Regions from separate parts of the Eubacterium sp. LMAG:50 genome, predicted to be linked through region 1. Evidence: predicted binding sites of a transcription regulator. Region 1 holds the regulator's gene; each other region holds the start of a gene.
What was found. The regulator Rex, encoded in region 1, represses fermentation and respiration genes when NADH is low (regulators of the CRP and FNR family bind a similar motif). The targets are predictions, from matches to a motif close to ATTGTTAANNNNTTAACAAT.

Region 2: a site for Rex is predicted at 2,441-2,460, ahead of fucO (lactaldehyde reductase). Genes of this name have one in related genera too.
Region 3: a site for Rex is predicted at 2,949-2,968, ahead of gap (type I glyceraldehyde-3-phosphate dehydrogenase). Genes of this name have one in related genera too.

Annotation. Positions count from the first base shown of each region.
Region 1 is NZ_NALP01000006.1:208,509-214,924, reverse strand. Features, by position in the region: gene CCC31_RS03820 (hypothetical protein) at 1-849, opposite strand, end outside; gene arcC (carbamate kinase) at 997-1,929, opposite strand; gene abc-f (ribosomal protection-like ABC-F family protein) at 2,046-3,968, opposite strand; gene CCC31_RS03805 (redox-sensing transcriptional repressor Rex) at 4,165-4,803, shown strand; gene CCC31_RS03800 (NAD(P)H-hydrate dehydratase) at 4,817-6,313, shown strand.
Region 2 is NZ_NALP01000007.1:1,207,171-1,213,586, forward strand. Features, by position in the region: gene holA (DNA polymerase III subunit delta) at 1-984, shown strand, start outside; gene fucO (lactaldehyde reductase) at 1,161-2,306, opposite strand; gene CCC31_RS10570 (response regulator) at 2,483-3,991, opposite strand; gene CCC31_RS10575 (histidine kinase) at 4,007-5,761, opposite strand; gene CCC31_RS10580 (discoidin domain-containing protein) at 5,996-6,416, shown strand, end outside.
Region 3 is NZ_NALP01000004.1:193,703-200,118, forward strand. Features, by position in the region: gene tpiA (triose-phosphate isomerase) at 1-329, opposite strand, end outside; gene CCC31_RS01100 (phosphoglycerate kinase) at 419-1,615, opposite strand; gene gap (type I glyceraldehyde-3-phosphate dehydrogenase) at 1,820-2,836, opposite strand; gene CCC31_RS01110 (histidinol-phosphatase HisJ family protein) at 3,298-4,065, shown strand; gene CCC31_RS01115 (GDSL-type esterase/lipase family protein) at 4,144-4,989, opposite strand; gene CCC31_RS01120 (MBOAT family O-acyltransferase) at 5,057-6,416, opposite strand, start outside.

The DNA of each region.
Region 1 (6,416 bases):
AAAAAATGCAGAGAGAAAAAGCAATTTGTTCCAATCGCCTGAAGCGTGACAAAAATAAGTGCCAAATAAAATGGAAATTGTAATACCTGCCTGACCAATAATTGCAAAAATATATGATTTTGTTTTAGATAATACACAAACAAATAATGCCCATACAAATATAAATAAATATAATGTTATTTCGTTAATAATTTTAAAATACATGTTACTCAGCAACAATGAAATGAATATTGCCCCTGTGCCACATCCACTAATTGAAATATAAAGCTTGTTATGTGAATCTTTTTTTAGAAGAAAAATTCCGGCTATCATAAGTGCAAAACTGAAAATATATAAAATTAAAATTTTTGCAGTATCAGATAACATTGGCAATACTAAAGTGGCAAATAAAATTAAACTGATAAAAATTAATACAGAGGCAAAAATTCCCATTAAAGATTTGCCCATGAGTAATTCAAAATTATTGAAATTTTTAGTTGAATTTTTTCTAACACCATTGTCAATGCTAGTGCCTGTAGTAGAAGTGACAGGTGAATAAGGATGAACCTGCCCCTTAGAATAATAAGGCTGTGGTGCAGAACTGTGCCCGGCAGAATAATAAGGTTGTGGATTAACCGGAGGTTTGTCCGCAGAATATGTATTATTATTTTCGGTTTCATTCTCAACAGATAATTTTAAAAGATTTAACTGGTTGTTAAGATAGTCTAATTCTTTTGTTAAGTATTCAATTTTATTTTCGATTATAGCTTTGTCTATGTTTTCTTTATTGTTAGAATACTTTTCAATTAAATCATTTAGTTCTAATCTGGTTTTAATTAGCTTTTCTTCATATTGTAAAATATCGTGCATAAATACCCCTTTTATATACAGAAATAATAAAAAGATGATTTCTGTATGTATACATTATTTTTGAATAAATAATATGCCCGCTACTAAAATACACATTGTATATTTTGTAGAGAGCATATAGTAAACATTTGTTAATTAAATTGACTGTTATTCAATTACAGTGCCAATTTTTCCTCTGATTGCATCTTTAGCTTTAGCAAGGTTAGAAATGATAGCCTTTCTTCCCTTCTTTGCTAATACGAAATTGAGAGATGCATCAATCTTAGGAAGAGAAGTAATAGGATCAAAGTATCCTTTATCAATTAATTCTTCAGCTTCTTTTGTAGTTAAAGTACCGAGTTCTTTAACTTCTCCGTCTACATCAATTGTAAGATTATCACTTGATGTAAGAATCATAAGAGCATCAGCATCTAACATGTCTGCAAGTTTAGCTGCTGTATAATCTTTTTCAATAACAGCACTGGCACCTTTTAATCCTGTACGCTGTTCAAGAACAGGAATTCCACCGCCACCTGCTGCGATAACTAACTGATGAGCATCAACTAAAGCCTTGATTGCATCAATTTCATAAATATCAATTGGCTTAGGACTTGCAATGATTCTTCTGTAGCCTTCATCGCCTTCTTCGTATTCAACGTAGTTACCTTTTTTCTTCTCATTTTCAGCTTCTTCCTTAGTCATAAGACGTCCGATAACTTTAGAAGGAGCGTTAAATGCTCTGTCAAAAGGATCAACTCTTACCTGAGTAATAATAGTACTTACAGGTTTATATAATCCTCTTGAAAGTAACTCTGAACGAATTGCATTCTGTAAATCGAATCCAATATATCCCTGACTCATTGCACTACAGATTGACATAGGTGCAACAGTTCTGTCAGGGTCAAGTCTTGAAAATTCAGTCATTGCAGTCTGAATCATTCCGACCTGAGGACCATTACTGTGAGTAATAACAACATCATATTTTTCTTCTACCAAATCTGCAATAGCTTTTGCAGCAAGTTTTACACGTTCCTGTTGTTTAGGAAATGATTCACTAAAAGCATTTCTTCCTAAAGCAACTACAATTTTTTTGTTAGCCATAAGTAGTCTCCTTTACTGATATCAGGATAAAACCTGATGTAATTTGAGGTCCGTTGAGACCAAAATCTTATAAATATTTTAACTTATAATAAGGAAAAATACAATAAATAAACCGTTTATTCGTCAAGTAAATCGGATAATTCTTCCCATTGGACCATTAGCTCGTCGAGAGTTTCGCTAATTTTATCCTGTTCTTTACTGATTTCGTTTAATTTAGCTGAGTTTTTAGCAATTTCAGGGTCAGCTAAAAGTTCATCTAATTCATTTAAACGCTCTTCATTAGCTTTTATCTTTTCTTCAACTTTTAAAATATCATTTTTCAACTTCCTAATCCTTGCCTGTTCGGCTTTCCTTTCTAAATAATTTTGCTTATTAGTAGAAGCAGAAGGAGTATTAGAAGAAGTTTGCTCTTCTTTTGGAGCATATATTGCTGTAAGTTCGTCCTTCTTTTCTTCGTAATAGTCATAATTTCCAATATAATTTACAATTGCTTTATTTGTTAATTCAATGATACGTGTGGCAGTTTGATTAATAAAATATCTGTCATGAGATACATAAAAAATTGTGCCGGTATAATTGTTTAATGCGTTTTCAAGAATTTCTTTTGAAACCATATCAAGATGGTTAGTAGGTTCATCTAATATAATGAAATTAGCTTCTGAAAGCATTAATTTTGCTAAAGAAAGACGACCTTTTTCTCCACCACTTAAATCTCCTACGCGTTTAAATACATCATCACCTGTAAACATAAAAGCGGCTAACACATTTCTGATTTTTGTGTTTGTAAGATTAGGATAAGAATCGCTCACTTCATCAAACAAAGTATTTGAATCATTTAATGTATGATGTTCCTGATCATAATATCCGATATTAACATTTGTTCCGAGAGTAAAAGAGCCGCTATCTGCAGCAATTAGTCCGTTTATAATTTTTAAAATTGTAGTTTTTCCGGTTCCGTTATCACCGATAAGAGCAACACGTTCACCTCTCTTAATTTCAAAAGAAATATCGGAAAATAATGATTTGTTATCAAATGACTTTGCTAAATTTGAAACACTTAAAACATCATTGCCACTCGTACAGTTTGGTTCAAGTCTAAGAGTCATGGCATTTTCATATGTATCAGGATTATCGATTACTTCCATTTTACTTAAAGCTTTTTCACGACTTTCAGCACGCTTATAAAACTTTTCCTGTTTATATGAGCGAAGCTTGGCAATGACTTCTTCCTGATGCTTTATTTCAGCCTGTTGTTTGATATAGAGTTTAATTGCTGCTTCTCTAAGTTCTTTCTTTTTAACAGCGTAAGCTGAATAGTTGCCATCGTAAACATGGCAGTGTGTATTTTCTATTTCAACAATCTTAGTTACAATCTTATCTAAGAAATAACGGTCGTGGGCAACGATTACAACAGCTCCGTTATAGTTAGACAAATAAGTTTCCAGCCATTTGATAGAATTTAAATCAAGATGGTTTGTAGGTTCATCCAATAAAATAATATCCGGTTTTTGAATTAAAAGTTTACATAGTGCAACACGGGTTTTTTGACCTCCGGATAAAGTTGAAATTTTTTTATTAAAATCACTGTCTTCAAAACCAAGTCCACGAAGAGTACCATCAACTTCACTTTTGTATGCGTATCCGTTTAACAATTCAAACTGATGATGTAGATTTGTGTAACTGTTAACTATATCATCATAGTTGTCGCATCCATTTGCCATTAAGGATTCATATTCCCTTAATTTATTTTCCATATCTATAATATTTTGTTTTACGGAACGTACTTCTTCATATATAGAATTATCTGTATCTAAATTCTGATATTGGGCAAGATAACCAACAGACTTATCCTTTCCGATAATTACATCCCCTGAATCGGATGAAAGTTCATTCATTATTATTTTTAATATAGTAGACTTTCCGGCTCCATTATTGCCTACAATGGCAGCTTTTTCATGGTCATTTACAAAAAAACTGCAATCGTCAAGAATAACTTCTTCACCATAAGCCTTGCTTATATGATTGCATGATAAAATCATAGGAATCCTCCTGTGTTTGTAGTGTTTTTATATAATCAGCAAAAATAGGCTGATATCACGTAAGATTATAAAACGAAAAGCTAAAACAATCAATGAAATACTGTAAAAGAACAGTGTCAAAAAGAATGATAAATATTTGACAATGTTTGCCCTAAAACATATAATTGAAGTGGTTAAATAACGAAGGAGAACGGAAATGAGAAAAATATCCAAGGCGGTAATCACAAGATTGCCAAGATACTATAGATATTTAGATGAATTAATACAGCAGGATGTCGAAAGAGTTTCGTCTAAAGAATTAAGTGACATGATGAATGTTACGGCCTCTCAGATACGACAGGATTTGAATAATTTTGGTGGGTTTGGACAACAGGGGTACGGATATAATGTTAAATATCTGTATGATGAAATCGGAAAATTATTAGGACTTGATGTGACGCATAAGATGATAATTGTAGGTGCAGGAAATCTTGGACAGGCAATTGCAAACTATGGAAATTTTAGAAACAGAGGTTTTGAAATTACGGCTTTATTTGATAAAAATAAAGATTTAATTGGTAAAAAGACAGTGAATGGGACTGAAATCAGAGACATTTCTACTATAATAGATTATGTGAAAAATGAAAATATTGAGATTGTGGCATTGGCACTTCCTAAAGGACCGGCAACAGATATTGCTGAAAAATTAGTCGAATGTGGAGTGAAGGCATTTTGGAATTTTGCTCACACTGATTTAGGATTTAGCGATGACATAATAGTTGAGAATGTTCATTTATCAGAAAGCTTAATGAAACTTACATATAGAATATCAGAAAAAGCAAATAAAAATAAATAAGAGGTGAAGTACTATGGAAAGAATAATTTCTGGTACGGATATGAAAAAGGTTGATGAATATACAATTAATGAAGTTGGAATCCCAAGTTTAGTATTAATGGAAAGAGCAGCAAAGAGTGTTGCTGATTTAATTGAAGAAACAACAGATAAAAACAGTGAGGTAATTGCTATTGCCGGAACTGGTAATAATGGTGCCGACGGCGTTGCAGTTTGCAGGATGTTATACATAGATGGATATAACACCTGCATTTATATTATGGGAAACATAGATAAGGCAACACAGGAATTCAAAACACAGATTGAGATAGCACAGAAAGTTGGAATTGAAATCAAAGATGCTTCAAGACTGACAAGAGATGAAATGGATAAGAAACATGTAATTGTTGATTCAATATTTGGAGTCGGATTATCAAGAAATGTAGAAGGCGATTACAAAAAGTTAATTGAAGCAATAAATCAAAGCAAGGCAAAAGTTTATGCTGTAGACATTCCATCAGGCCTGAACGCAGATACAGGAAAAGTGATGGGTGTGGCAGTTAAAGCTGATTATACTGTATGCTTTGGAGAACTTAAACTTGGAGCAGTTCTTTATCCGGGAGCAGATTATTGTGGAAAACTATCATTTGATAATATAGGTTTTCCGGATGTCTCCTATAAGAAGTGTGAAACAGTTTATAAATACCACACAAGCGATGATTTAAAACTAATTCCGAAACGACCAAATTATTCTAATAAAGGTACATATGGAAAACTTCTTGTTATAGCAGGTAATAAAGATATAACAGGGGCAGCGTTTTTATGTGCAAAGGCAGCGTTTAGGACAGGAGCCGGACTGGTAAGAATATTTACTGCAAAGGAAAATCGTGAAGTAATACAAAAACTATTACCTGAAGCAATGGTAAATGTATATGATACAGATGATTTTGACAAAAAGGCTTTAGATGCCTGTATAGAATGGGCAAATGTTATTGCAATTGGTCCGGGAATTGGAACAGGTGGAATACAAAAAAATATGGTTGAAGCAGTTCTTGAAAGCAGAAAGAACACGGTAATAGATGCAGATGGAATTAATGTTATTTCACAAAATGTTAAACTAAAAAAAATGCTTCATAAGAATGTAATATTGACACCGCATTTAGGCGAAATGGCCAGATTTGAAAATAAAACGATAGATGAAATAAAGGACAATCTTGTAAAAAGTGCTTTCAATATTAATTATATGTACAATGCAAATGGAATTCTAAAAGATGCAAGAAGCGTTGCTGTTACGCAAGATGATATATACATAAATATGACAGGAAACAGTGGCATGGCGACTGCAGGCTCGGGAGATGTGCTTACTGGAATTGTTGCAGGATTGTTGGCTATTGGGTGCAATGTAGAAAACGCTACAACGCTTGCACCATACATTCATGGAATTGCCGGAGATTTGGTAGCAACAAAGATGCCTAAAGCGTCTATAATGGCTACAGATATAATTGAGGAAATAAAAAATATTATGCCTCAGTAAATAATTGTGACACAATAATGATAAAGTTTCATTTAAAACTGTACATAATAGAGATAATTTGAAATTGTAATATAGTAAATCAACGATATAGATGTAAATTTAA
Region 2 (6,416 bases), on a different contig from region 1:
GAAGACATAAAGACAAGAAATTTCAAAAGAGCATATCTATTATGCGGCGAAGAAGAGTATCTTGTAAAAAATTATAAAAAGCAGCTTATTCAGGCGATAAATGGTGGAGATACTATGAATTCTAATTTTTATGAAGGAAAAGGCCTGAATGTAAAAGAAATTATCGATGTAGCTGAAACAATGCCATTTATGGCAGAATATAGGTTAGTTGTGCTTGAAGATACTGAAATGTTTAAGTCAGGTGGAGATGAATTAGCAGAATATGTTAAGTCCATACCTGAAAGCACGATTATGTTATTTGTAGAAAGCAATGTAGATAAGAGAAGTAAATTATATAAAGCAGTAAAAGCAAATGGATATATTTGTGAAATGACAAGCCAGACAGAGGGAGATTTGAGTGTGTGGGCTGCCAGATTGTTTGCAAATGCAGGAAAGCGCATAACAAAAGCAAATATGATGTATTTGCTTCAAAAAGTAGGAACGGATATGGAAACCTTATCTACTGAAATAGAAAAGTTAATCTGTTATTGTATGAAATCAGATGTAGTTGATAAAGAGGCAATAGATGCAGTGTGCATAACTCAGATGTCTGTTAAAATATTTGACATGATTGATGCCATTTCTACAAAAAATCAGAAAAAGACTCTTGATTCATACTATGAGCTCATAGCGGCCAAAGAACCACCAATGCGTATTTTATATATGATTACAAGACAATTTAATCTTATGCTTCAGGCAAAGGATTTGTCAAATCAGGGTATGGGTAAAAATGATGTGGCAAAAGCAATGGGAGTCCAGGCGTTTATAGCCGGCAAAAGTATACAGCAGGCAAAAAATTTTCAGATGAGAGAACTTAAGGATGGCTTAGCAGAAAGTATAAAAACAGAGCAACTTATAAAAAGAGGTGCTATGGATGAAAATATCGGCGTAGAAATGCTGCTTATTAAATATAGTAAAAAAGAAGAAAAAAAGAAACGAATTTAACAAAAAGAGCATTGAGTTAGTGATTAAAATCAAAACACAATGCTCTTTCTTGTGACTGAGTATATAATATGAATAAAAGCCGAAACTTTTTGAAATAAGCTTCGACTTTTATTTTGTTTTATAAAACTAAATAGAAATACGGATTTACAGAGAGTATTTCACACTCTCAAATATTCTTACATAATTTTTCTGAATAATTCTATAAAGTCATCAACACTTGCATCTTTAGGATTTCCAGGTGCGCAAGCATCTGCAGCAGCAGATTCAGCAAGGAAAGGTAAATCATCTTCTTTGATTGCATCAAGCTTTGAAGGAATTCCAACATCAGCCGATAATTGTTTAACAGCATCAATTGCTGCTTTTCTATATTCATCAACTGACATTTCATCAACACCCTTAACACCCATTGCACGGGCAATTTCACGATATTTTTCACCTGTGCATTCTTGATTGTATTCCATAACGATAGGAAGCATCATGGCACATGCAACACCATGAGGAGTGTCATAAACAGCACCTAAAGTATGAGCCATTGAGTGAGCAATTCCAAGACCTACATTTGAAAAACCCATTCCGGCAATATACTGACCAAGGGCCATTCCTTCACGACCTTCTTTAGTATTTTCAACTGCACCTCTAAGAGATTTGCTAATTATTTCAATAGCTTTTAAGTGGAACATATCTGTCATTTCCCAGGCAGCCTTTGTTGTGTAACCTTCAATGGCATGAGTAAGAGCGTCCATACCTGTGGAAGCTGTAAGACCTTTTGGCATTGAAGACATCATGTCAGGGTCAACGATTGCAATAATTGGCATGTCGTGTGGGTCAACGCATACAAATTTACGCTTTCTTTCAATGTCAGTAATAACATAATTAATTGTAACTTCAGCAGCTGTTCCGGCAGTAGTAGGTACTGCAATAATTGGAACGCAAGGCTTCTTAGTTGGTGCTACGCCTTCAAGACTTCTTACATCTTCAAATTCAGGATTTGCAATAATTATTCCGATTGCTTTTGCTGTATCCATTGAAGAACCACCGCCAATTGCAATAATATAATCAGCACCTGAATCTTTAAAAGCCTGAACGCCATGTTGGACATTCTCGATTGTTGGGTTGGCTTTGATATCTGAATATATTTCATAAGCCAGCTCATTTTTATCTAAGATATCTGTAACCTTAGATGTAACGTTGAATTTGATTAAGTCAGGGTCAGAACATACAAAAGCCTTTTTGAATCCGTGTACCTTTGCTTCTGTTGCAATTTCATTAATTGCACCTGAACCGTGATAAGATGTTTCGTTTAACATTATTCTGTTTGCCATGTTAAAATCTCCTTTCAATATTTTGTAAAAGTTAATTAATATGATGTCAGGGTGAGCTCTAAGGTCTTTTACCTACTTATGAGCAAACGCATGTGGGCTTGAACCTTTTGACGCTGACATCTTAATATATAACTAATGTTAATAACATAACATGTTAGTTCTTAAAGTATTAATAATTATCTTACGAATTGATTCCTATAGTCCTTCGGGCTAAGACCTGTATTCTTCTTAAAAATAACAGAAAAATATGCAGGGTCATGAATTCCTATTTTATCAGATATTTCAAATGTTTTAAGGTTTGTATTTGCTAAGAAATCCTTAGCCATACTGATTCTAAGCATTGTAATGTAACTTACAATTGAATGACCACATTCTTTTTTGAAAGTTCTGCTTAAATAGGATTCATTAGTGTGAACATTTTGTGCGATAAGCTCAAGTGACAAATCGTCAGCAATATGTTCTTTGATGTATATAATTGTTTCCTCTATGAAAGAACTATATTTTTTAGAGGACTGGGTTAATTGTTTTTTTACATCATCTATAAGATTTCTGACAGTTTCTTTTAACTGGAAGAAATCTGAAACTGAATTTATTTTATTTATATATTCATCTTCTGTAGGAAGAGTATTACTTTTAAGCATTACTCTATAGCAAATAAGATAAATTTGAGTGCAGATGCTTCTAACAGTATTTTCATCAGAAAAATTGTTTTCAAGTTTATTAAATATAGAGCCTAAAATATCTGAAGCAGATTTAAAATCTAACTGTATAACTGAGTTTTCAAAATCGTGTAGCAGTAAATTAATATCCGCAGAAAAGGTTTCTTTACCTGCAACGTAATCACTGGAGAATTCAACAACATGGGCAGAGGAATAAAAATTTAATGATAACGCTAATATTGCCTCTGAAACAGCTGTTGAAAAATCACGTGCACTGTGATGATAACCGCTTATACCCGCATTTACATTTAATGATGTAAACTTTTTAAATGAAGAAACGATTGTGTTGCAGTTATCAATTATTGCTGATGTATCTTCATTTTCATAATCAAAATATACATTTATAATAAGATTGTTATATCTAAAGCAATAACTGTTAAGCTTGTTGTCGATTATTATATCTTTTAACGTTCCAACCATTGACATATCGTCCGGTAATTGAAATGCAGCTACATAATAATTGTTTAAATTAATATCAAAGTCCGATAGCTTGTTTAAGGAATCATCAGGTACAACGTGGTCTGTAAGTTCCTGAAAAAATTGATCCTTAAGAAATGCCTGCTCACTTTTACTAATAGAAGATTTAGATTCAATTAGTTTTTTCGCAACATTTTGAACTGCATTTATTACATCTGTTTTTGCAGCCGGTTTTAACAGGTATTCTGCAACATTATACTGAATTGCAGAACGTGCATATTCAAATTCTGAATATCCTGAAAGTATGATAACAGATATTTCAGGGTGATTTTCATAAATGTATTTAGCAAGTCCGATACCATCAAGAGAAGGCATTCTTACATCAGTTATTACAATGTCAATAGGAGTACTTTCGATTATTTCAATAGCCTCTGTTCCGTTCTTTGCTGTTGCCGAAACAACACAATCATATGTCTCCCAATTTATATATTCAGAGAGGCCTTTTCTAAATATAGATTCATCGTCTACTATTAATAAGTGAAAAATCATACTATCACACCTTTCTTATTTTTCACATGGAATTTTAAATGAAATAGCTGTCTTTACCATAGGAGTACTTTCAATATGTAAGGCACATTCAGGACCATACATTAATATTAATCTCCGATTTAGGTTACGAAGACCAACGTGGGTATGCCCTTTAGATGTACCTGATTCTTCAGATGAAGGTGCCTGGTTATTAAAATCAGGGATTTCATTAAATCCAATACCATTATCTTCAATTGAAATATGAAGATATTCATATTTTTCGTATAAGTAAATGTTTAGTTCACCTGAACTTTCTTTTGGTTCAAGACCATGAACATAAGCATTTTCAACAAGTGTCTGTATACAAAATACAGGAACTTTATATGAATCAAGACCTGCATCAATATGAAAGTTGATGCTTATTCGGTCTTCAAATCTAATTCTTTGTAAGTAACTGTAAAATTTGACATATTTTAATTCTTCTGAAAGAGGTATTGCAAAGTCATTTTTAGATTTTACAGTTGCTTTTAATAATTCTCCAAGAGCAATCGTCATATCATAAATTTCATTGTTATCAGACATCTCAGCTTTCCATGCAATAGCATTAAGTACATTAAAGAGAAAGTGAGGATTAATCTGAGATTGCAATGCACGTATTTCAGAATCCTTTAACAATAACTTTTGTTCCGTAATATCTTCGTGGAAGGAATGAATCTCATCCAACATATTGTTAACTGATAATTGGAGAGAATAAAATTCTTCGTATTTTTCAAGCCCGTTTATATTTCCTGAGTAATCTCCCTGCGCAATTCGATTTACATAATTAATCATTAAGGAAATAGGCTGTGTGATTAGTCTGCTTATTCCAAATGCAAATATTAAAACAATAATTATAATTGATATGATTGCAATAATATATGGCAAAAGAATATTGTAAATCTGATGTTCTATCTGACTGACAGGGGCAAGTACAGCAGCGTTGATGTTAATAGACTCCATTTCATTTGACAAAACAAAGTAATCGTCAGAATCAAATTTAACAGAGGATATTTTCAATGCATCAATTGCATTAATCTGTTTATGTATTGATGATAATTTAGTTGATTCAGCATTATATTTAAAACCCGACATAACTTCTAAATCATCATTGTATATAAATATACGCCAATCGTTAGAAACATATTGACTAAGGGAGAACATCCATTCATTAATGTTAATTGAAATAAGAATATCGCCAATCTGCTGACCATTATTTGAACTGTATATTGTCTTTATAAAATAAATGCAGTTTGAATCATTAAAGGTTCTAAATGAAAGTGAAGGAGAAGGAGATGTAAGAGAATTGTAAATCCTTCTATTCATAATTAATGAAGAATTTGTTTCATTTTTTGAAACATGAACCTGCTTTCCGCGTTTGTTATAAATATAAACTGATTCAAGATAACTTTTTTCCCACAAATTATTCATGATAAGGGAAGAAGTTATCTGTTTTGCAGTAGTAACCGAATTAGTTGAGTCAGCATAATTGTTCTCTAACCAATCATATACGCTGGTGTTTGAAATTAATATACGATATATTGAATCGATAGTATCTATATTAGTTGATATGGCACTAATTGTAGAGCGGCTTTCCTGAAAAATCTGTTCTTTAAAACTTTTTTGAAGTTCATTAATAGTCTTATAGCAAAATAATGCACCACTAATAACTAAAGCAAATGCAATAGTAACTGTAATTAATATGGTAACCTGTGTTCTTAGTTTCCTTTTTTTATGTAAAAATCCTTTTGCCATGCCTTGTCCTCGAATGATGTTATTTTATAGTTCCGTACCTTAAAGTAATTATTTTTAAAGAATTACTTTAGAATGCTATAAACATTATATCAAAAATATTAAAGTATACAAAGAAATTGTAAAAAATGTCTAAAAATGGTAAAAAAATTCAAAGTATTTGTAAAAATATTACATTAAAACTGAAAAATAACTCCGATATAATTGCATTATCATATAAAGAATGGAGATGGAAAGATGAAAAAATTGAAATTATTGGCAATGTCTCTTGCAGCAATAATGACCGTGTCAACAGTTGGTATGGGTGATTATGCAGCTGTTAAGGGAGACGATACAACTACATGCGAAGTAAGTACATTTTCCGGAAATGAGTGTGTGACTTATGGAAAAACAGTTACTTCGGATATGGGAGTATCTAGTGGAAGCTTATCTGACATTGTAGATGGAAATGAAAATAATTTATGGATAGCAGGTGGCAGAATTACAGGAACAATAACAATTGATTTAGGAGCATATTATAAAATATCAGATTTTAAGATTGTATTTGAAGCCTCAAGAGACGACGGAGAGTGGGGATATACAGTTGAAGGAACGGATGATGAAAGTAATTGGGATATGTTATGGGACAATAGTAACAATTCTGATAACAGTAAATCTT
Region 3 (6,416 bases), on a different contig from region 1:
TTTACTGTTGCATCTGTTTCTGCGAAATATTCTCTTCTTTCTGAATGTCCGATGATAACATACTTAACTCCAACATCTGTTAACATGTTAGGAGCTATTTCTCCTGTATATGCACCACTTTCTTCAAAATACATATTTTCAGCACCGATGTTGATGTTTGAACCCTTTGCTGCTTCCATAGCCGGTACTATTGAAATAGCTGGTACACAAAATACTACATCTACATCTTCATTAGCTACTAAAGGTTTTAATTCATTGATTAAAGCAACTGCCTCACTAGGAGTTTTGTTCATTTTCCAGTTACCTGCGATAATTTTCTTTCTCATAATTATATAATCTCCTCTATATTTAAGACATATCAGTTAAAAGCATATTAAGCCTTTAACTGCTGATGATGCCTTATATAATATTGTATATCCTACTTATCGTTTGCTGCTGCAACACCTGGTAATTCCTTACCTTCGAGGAATTCAAGAGAAGCTCCACCACCTGTTGAAATATGTGACATCTTATCACCAAATCCTAACTGGTTAGCTGCTGCTGCTGAATCACCACCACCGATGATTGTTGTAGCATCTTTAAGATCTGCCATAGCTTTAGCAATTGCAATTGTACCATTAGCAAAGTTAGGCATTTCGAAACATCCCATTGGTCCGTTCCATACAACTGTCTTAGCTCCGTTAATAGCATTAGCAAATAATTCTGCTGTCTTTGGTCCGATATCTAAACCTTCCATATCAGCTGGGATTTCTCCACGTCCTACAACCTTGAAGTTGCAGTCATTTGAGAAGTTATCTCCAACTACTGTATCGATAGGGATTAATAACTTAACACCCTTTTCTTCAGCTTTCTTCATCATGTTTACAGCATATTCTTTGTAATCTTCTTCAAGAAGTGATTTACCTACTTCTTCACCAAGACCAGCCATGAATGTGTATGCCATACCACCACCGATGATTAATGTATCAACCTTTTCAAGAAGGTTTTCAATAACTGAAATCTTTGATGAAACTTTTGCTCCACCAAGGATAGCTACGAATGGTCTTTCCGGATTGTTAACTGCGTTTCCAAGGAAATCGATTTCCTTCTGCATTAAGTATCCTACAACTGCTGTGTCAACAAATTTTGTTACACCAACGTTTGAACAATGTGCTCTGTGAGCTGTTCCGAACGCATCATTTACAAATACATCACAAAGTGAAGCTAATTCCTTGCTGAATTCTTCTCCATTCTTTGTTTCTTCTGCACGATAACGTGTGTTTTCAAGAAGAATAACATCTCCGTCTTTCATTGCTTCAACTGCAGCCTTAGCATTTGGTCCTACTACTTCAGGATCTGCTGCGAATTTAACTTCCTGTCCTAATAATTCTGAAAGTCTTACTGCAACTGGTGCTAATGATAATTCCGGCTTTGGTTCTCCCTTTGGCTTTCCAAGATGTGAGCAAAGGATTACCTTTCCACCATCAGCTATTAATTTCTTTATTGTTGGCAAAGCTGCTACTAAACGGTTTTCGTCTGTGATTTTTCCATCCTGTAATGGTACGTTGAAGTCACAACGAACTAACACTCTCTGTCCTTTTACATTGATATCATCTACTGATTTCTTATTAAGCATTATATGTGCTCCTTTCATTTAAGCGCGTCATACGCGTAGTCTCATAAATCCCGGAATCAGTATAAACTTTATTCCAAGATTATATGCGCCCATGAAATGTACATCCATATAGATGTGGCGTTCATTTTATTCAGCGCAATATAAAAGGGTCCGGTCCAATTAAGACCGGACCCTTATGGATCTTATTTAAAGATTTCTTATTAATTATGCTAATTCTGAGAAGTATTTGATTGTTCTAACCATCTGGCTTGTGTATGAGTTTTCATTGTCATACCATGAAACAACCTGTACTTCATAAGTATCATCATCAACCTTTGATACCATTGTCTGTGTAGCATCAAATAATGAACCATATCTCATTCCAACGATATCGCTTGATACGATTTCGTCTTCATTGTATCCGTAAGATTCGTTTGAAGCTGCCTTCATAGCTGCATTGATACCTTCAACTGTGATATCTTTTCCTTTAACTACAGCTGTAAGAACTGTTGTAGAACCTGTTGGAACTGGAACTCTCTGTGCAGAACCGATTAATTTTCCGTTTAATTCAGGAATAACTAATCCGATAGCTTTAGCAGCACCTGTTGAGTTAGGTACGATATTAACTGCTGCAGCTCTTGATCTTCTTAAATCACCTTTTCTCTGTGGTCCGTCAAGAGTCATCTGGTCACCTGTGTAAGCATGAATTGTTAACATGATACCACTCTGGATTGGAGCGTACTTGTTAAGTGCATCAGCCATAGGTGCTAAGCAGTTTGTTGTACATGAAGCAGCTGAAATGATTGTATCTTCTGCCTTTAATGTTTCGTGGTTTGTATTGTAAACGATTGTTGGAAGATCGTTTCCAGCTGGAGCTGAAATAACAACCTTACGAGCACCAGCATCGATATGAGCCTGTGCTTTAGCCTTAGATGTATAGAAACCTGTACATTCTAATACTACGTCTACTTTTAATTCGCCCCAAGGACACTTTGAAGCATCAGCTTCTGCGTAAATCTTGATTTCTTTTCCATCAACGATGATTGAATCATCTGTAGCTGAAACTGTTTCAGCCTTGTCATATTTACCCTGTGATGAATCATACTTTAATAAGTGAGCTAACATCTTAGGACTTGTTAAGTCATTGATAGCTACTACTTCATAACCTTCTGCTCCAAACATCTGTCTGAATGCAAGACGTCCGATACGTCCAAAACCGTTAATTGCAACTTTAACTGACATTTAATTGTCCTCCTATTAAATAAGATATATTTTGTTAATTAATATTAACCTATTGATTATTCTACATAAATACTTTCCAAATATCAAGAAGTTTTTTGCATTTTTCTCATATTTTGTTAATTTTTTGACAAATAAAACGTTTTTAATTTTATCTTCTCATTAATATAGTAATTTTCAGCAAAATTTGTTATATTCTACTCATAAATTTTTTCTTTGCTAATTTGTAATTATTTCAGATTCAGTATAAATATATATAACAAACGATAGGAAGTTTTTCGCAATTTTGCGAGCATAGTGTAAATAAAAAAGTAATGTTTGAGTCTTTAGGCGAGTTTTACTTTTTTATTTATTATAAACGGCACAGAAAAATAAGAAAAACAACGTGTTTGGAATATATATTTATACCTGAATCTGAAACATTAACAAGTTGCAATACATATTACATAAGGAGAATATACGTTATGTTATCTGATTTTCATGTACATTCTAAATTTTCTACTGATTCAGATGAAGATTTGGAAAATATAATTAGCAAAGCCATAAGTTTAAATATGAAAGATATTTGCATCACTGATCATCAGGACTGGTTCTGGCCTGTTCCGGGTGAATCATTTGATATAGATACCGATTCATATTTTAATGAATTAAACATATTAAAAAATAAATATTCTTCAAAAATCAATCTTCATATTGGAGTTGAACTTGGCATTACATGCGACAACTACAAAAAAAATGCTGATTTTTTGCAATCATATCCATTTGAATATGTCATTGGCTCCTGTCATATTGTAGACAACATGGACCCATATTATTCTGAATTTTGGGAAAATCGCAATGAAGCTGAAGCTTTCAGGACTTATTTTTCAACTTTACTTGATGCATTAAAATTGTTTAATTCATTCAATACATTAGGCCATTTAGACTACATAGTCAGATATGCGCCAAATAAAGATAAAAACTATAATTGTAGCGATTATTTTAACATTGTAGAACAGATATTTAAAGAAATAATTCATAAAGATATTGCTTTGGAAATTAATACCGGTGCACTTGCAAAAGGAATGGATTTTGCAAATCCCCACTTTGATATACTTTCATTTTATAAAGATCTTGGCGGAAAACTTGTGGCTGTAGGCTCCGATGCCCATATTGCCGGTAATATAGGATATGGTTTTGATAAAGCCACGCAACTGATAGAACATTTTAATTTTAAAAATATTAATGAATAACTAAAAAAACTACAAAACTTCATTTAACAATCTGAAGTTTTGTAGTTTTTTCATTTTTATTATAAAGATTAATTTATCCTATTTTACTATTCCATGTTCAAGGAAAAACTGTTTCCATCTTGGCACACATGAAGGCATAAGATGAACCCCATCACTTGTGTACTTAGGGTCAAGAGCGCCTGTATCTTTTTTATCAAACACTTCGTTTTCATCAAGCCATATTATATCGTATCCATTTGTAAGTTCCTTAAGTTTCTTATTTCTTTTATCTATTTCCTTATTTTTTATATAAGTTTCTTCTTTGTCTTTCTTTTTTGTCACATGCATAATACTTTGAATAAATATTATTGCATCAGGCTGTTTTTCTCTAATAGTATTTATTACTTTACCATATTGCTCAGCAAATGTATCTGCTGTTCCTGTTCCAATTTCATTTATTCCAAGCATTATATAAATTTTTTCAAATTTATTTTTTTCAAGGGCTTTTTTTACAGTTATTTTTTTCTTTCCTGATTTAACGATTTTTTCATCTAAAATCTTCCATACGGACACACCCTGTTCTGCATAAAATACTGTTTTGTCCCAATTTGCATATAACGATATTGTCTGTGTTCGTGAATCACCTATAAATAATGCCCCATCCAGATAAGATTCGTCTACAGTTACAAAATCACGATGTGCTTTTTCCTCTGTAACGGTTTCTGTCTGAGTTTCTCCCGATTCATCCGTAACTATCTGGATTTCTCCGGTATCACTTTGGATTACTTTTTTCCCTTTATTCTCTTTACTTTCCTGTTCCACTATCTTTTTAGTTTCGTTGTATTTTATTATGTCTTTTGTTCCCAGAAATATTCCAAAAATCACAACAGATACAACCATCACAATCAAGAATCCATATTTATCAAATATAGCCTTTTTATCCATCTGTTTTCTCCTGTTAAAATATAAATATTAACTTAAACCTTAATCCACTAAGAGGTTATTATCATTTTTAAAATCTAAAGTACAAAAACGGATTGCTTGCCGCTGTACTCATTCTATACACACATACCCAGAATATTATAATTAAAATTACTGACGCGACTCTTGTTCTTCTGTATTTTTCAAATATCTTCATTGGAATACTTAAACTAAAGATAACTGCAAATACAAAGAATATTCCGTAATGTTTTATTGCATCAACATAATCTAATTTATTTACAAATTCTGTGCTTACATGTGAAATCATTGGGAATAATTTTGCAAAATATAATTTTATGTCTCCCATTTTATCAAGTGCAAATACCATCCAGCTCATCGGAATTATAAATATTATATATAAATGTCCAAGTGCAGGATATTTATCTAATATATTTTTTAATCCAAGCTTTTCTATTGTCAATAATACAAAGAACAACAATCCCCAACATACGAAATTCCAGCTTGCTCCATGCCACAATCCCGTAAGTCCCCATACCACAAACATATTAAATATTGTTCTTGCAAATCCTTTTCTATTACCACCAAGCGGAATATAAACATAATCTCTAAACCAACTTCCAAGAGTAATATGCCATCTTCTCCAAAATTCAGTAACGGATGTTGATATATATGGATTGTTAAAGTTTCTTGGAATTTTAAATCCCAACATTTTTCCAAGACCTATTGCCATAAGTGAATATCCATAAAAATCAAAGTAAATCTGGAATGTATATGCAAACATCGCAATCCATGCCATTGGAGTTGATATGCTTGCAATTCCGTAAGTCTTGATTGACTCCCAGCACATTCCCATTATATTTGCCAAAAGCATTTTTGATGCAAGACCCATAATAAAAATTCTTATTCCATCCTGCAATAAAAGTAATGATACTTTTCTTTTTCTTATCTGTTTAGCAATGTCCTTATATACAACAATCGGTCCTGCGATAAGTTGCGGAAACATACAAAGATAAACTCCTAAGTTAATATAGTTCTTTTCTGCTTTTGTTTTCTTTGTATAAACATCAATAACATAAGATGCTATCTGGAATGTGTAAAAACTAATTCCAAGTGGTAATGTAAGACTTGTTTCTATTCCCGTAAAAAAAGTAAAATATTTAAACACAAATAAAAACAGGAAGTTATATACTAAAGCTACGATTAATGTTATTTTGTCATAATTATTTTTTTCTTCTCCATTATGTTCAAGTATCTGATTATCATATTGAAATTTTCTGATAAAAATAGCTGCAAAATAATTTACTGTCAGCGATAATAAAATTAATGGAACATATTTCATTTCACCGACTGCATAAAATATTAAGCTTGCGATAAATAAACATATATTTTTAAACTTCATTGGTACTAAAAAATATATCAATATCACTATC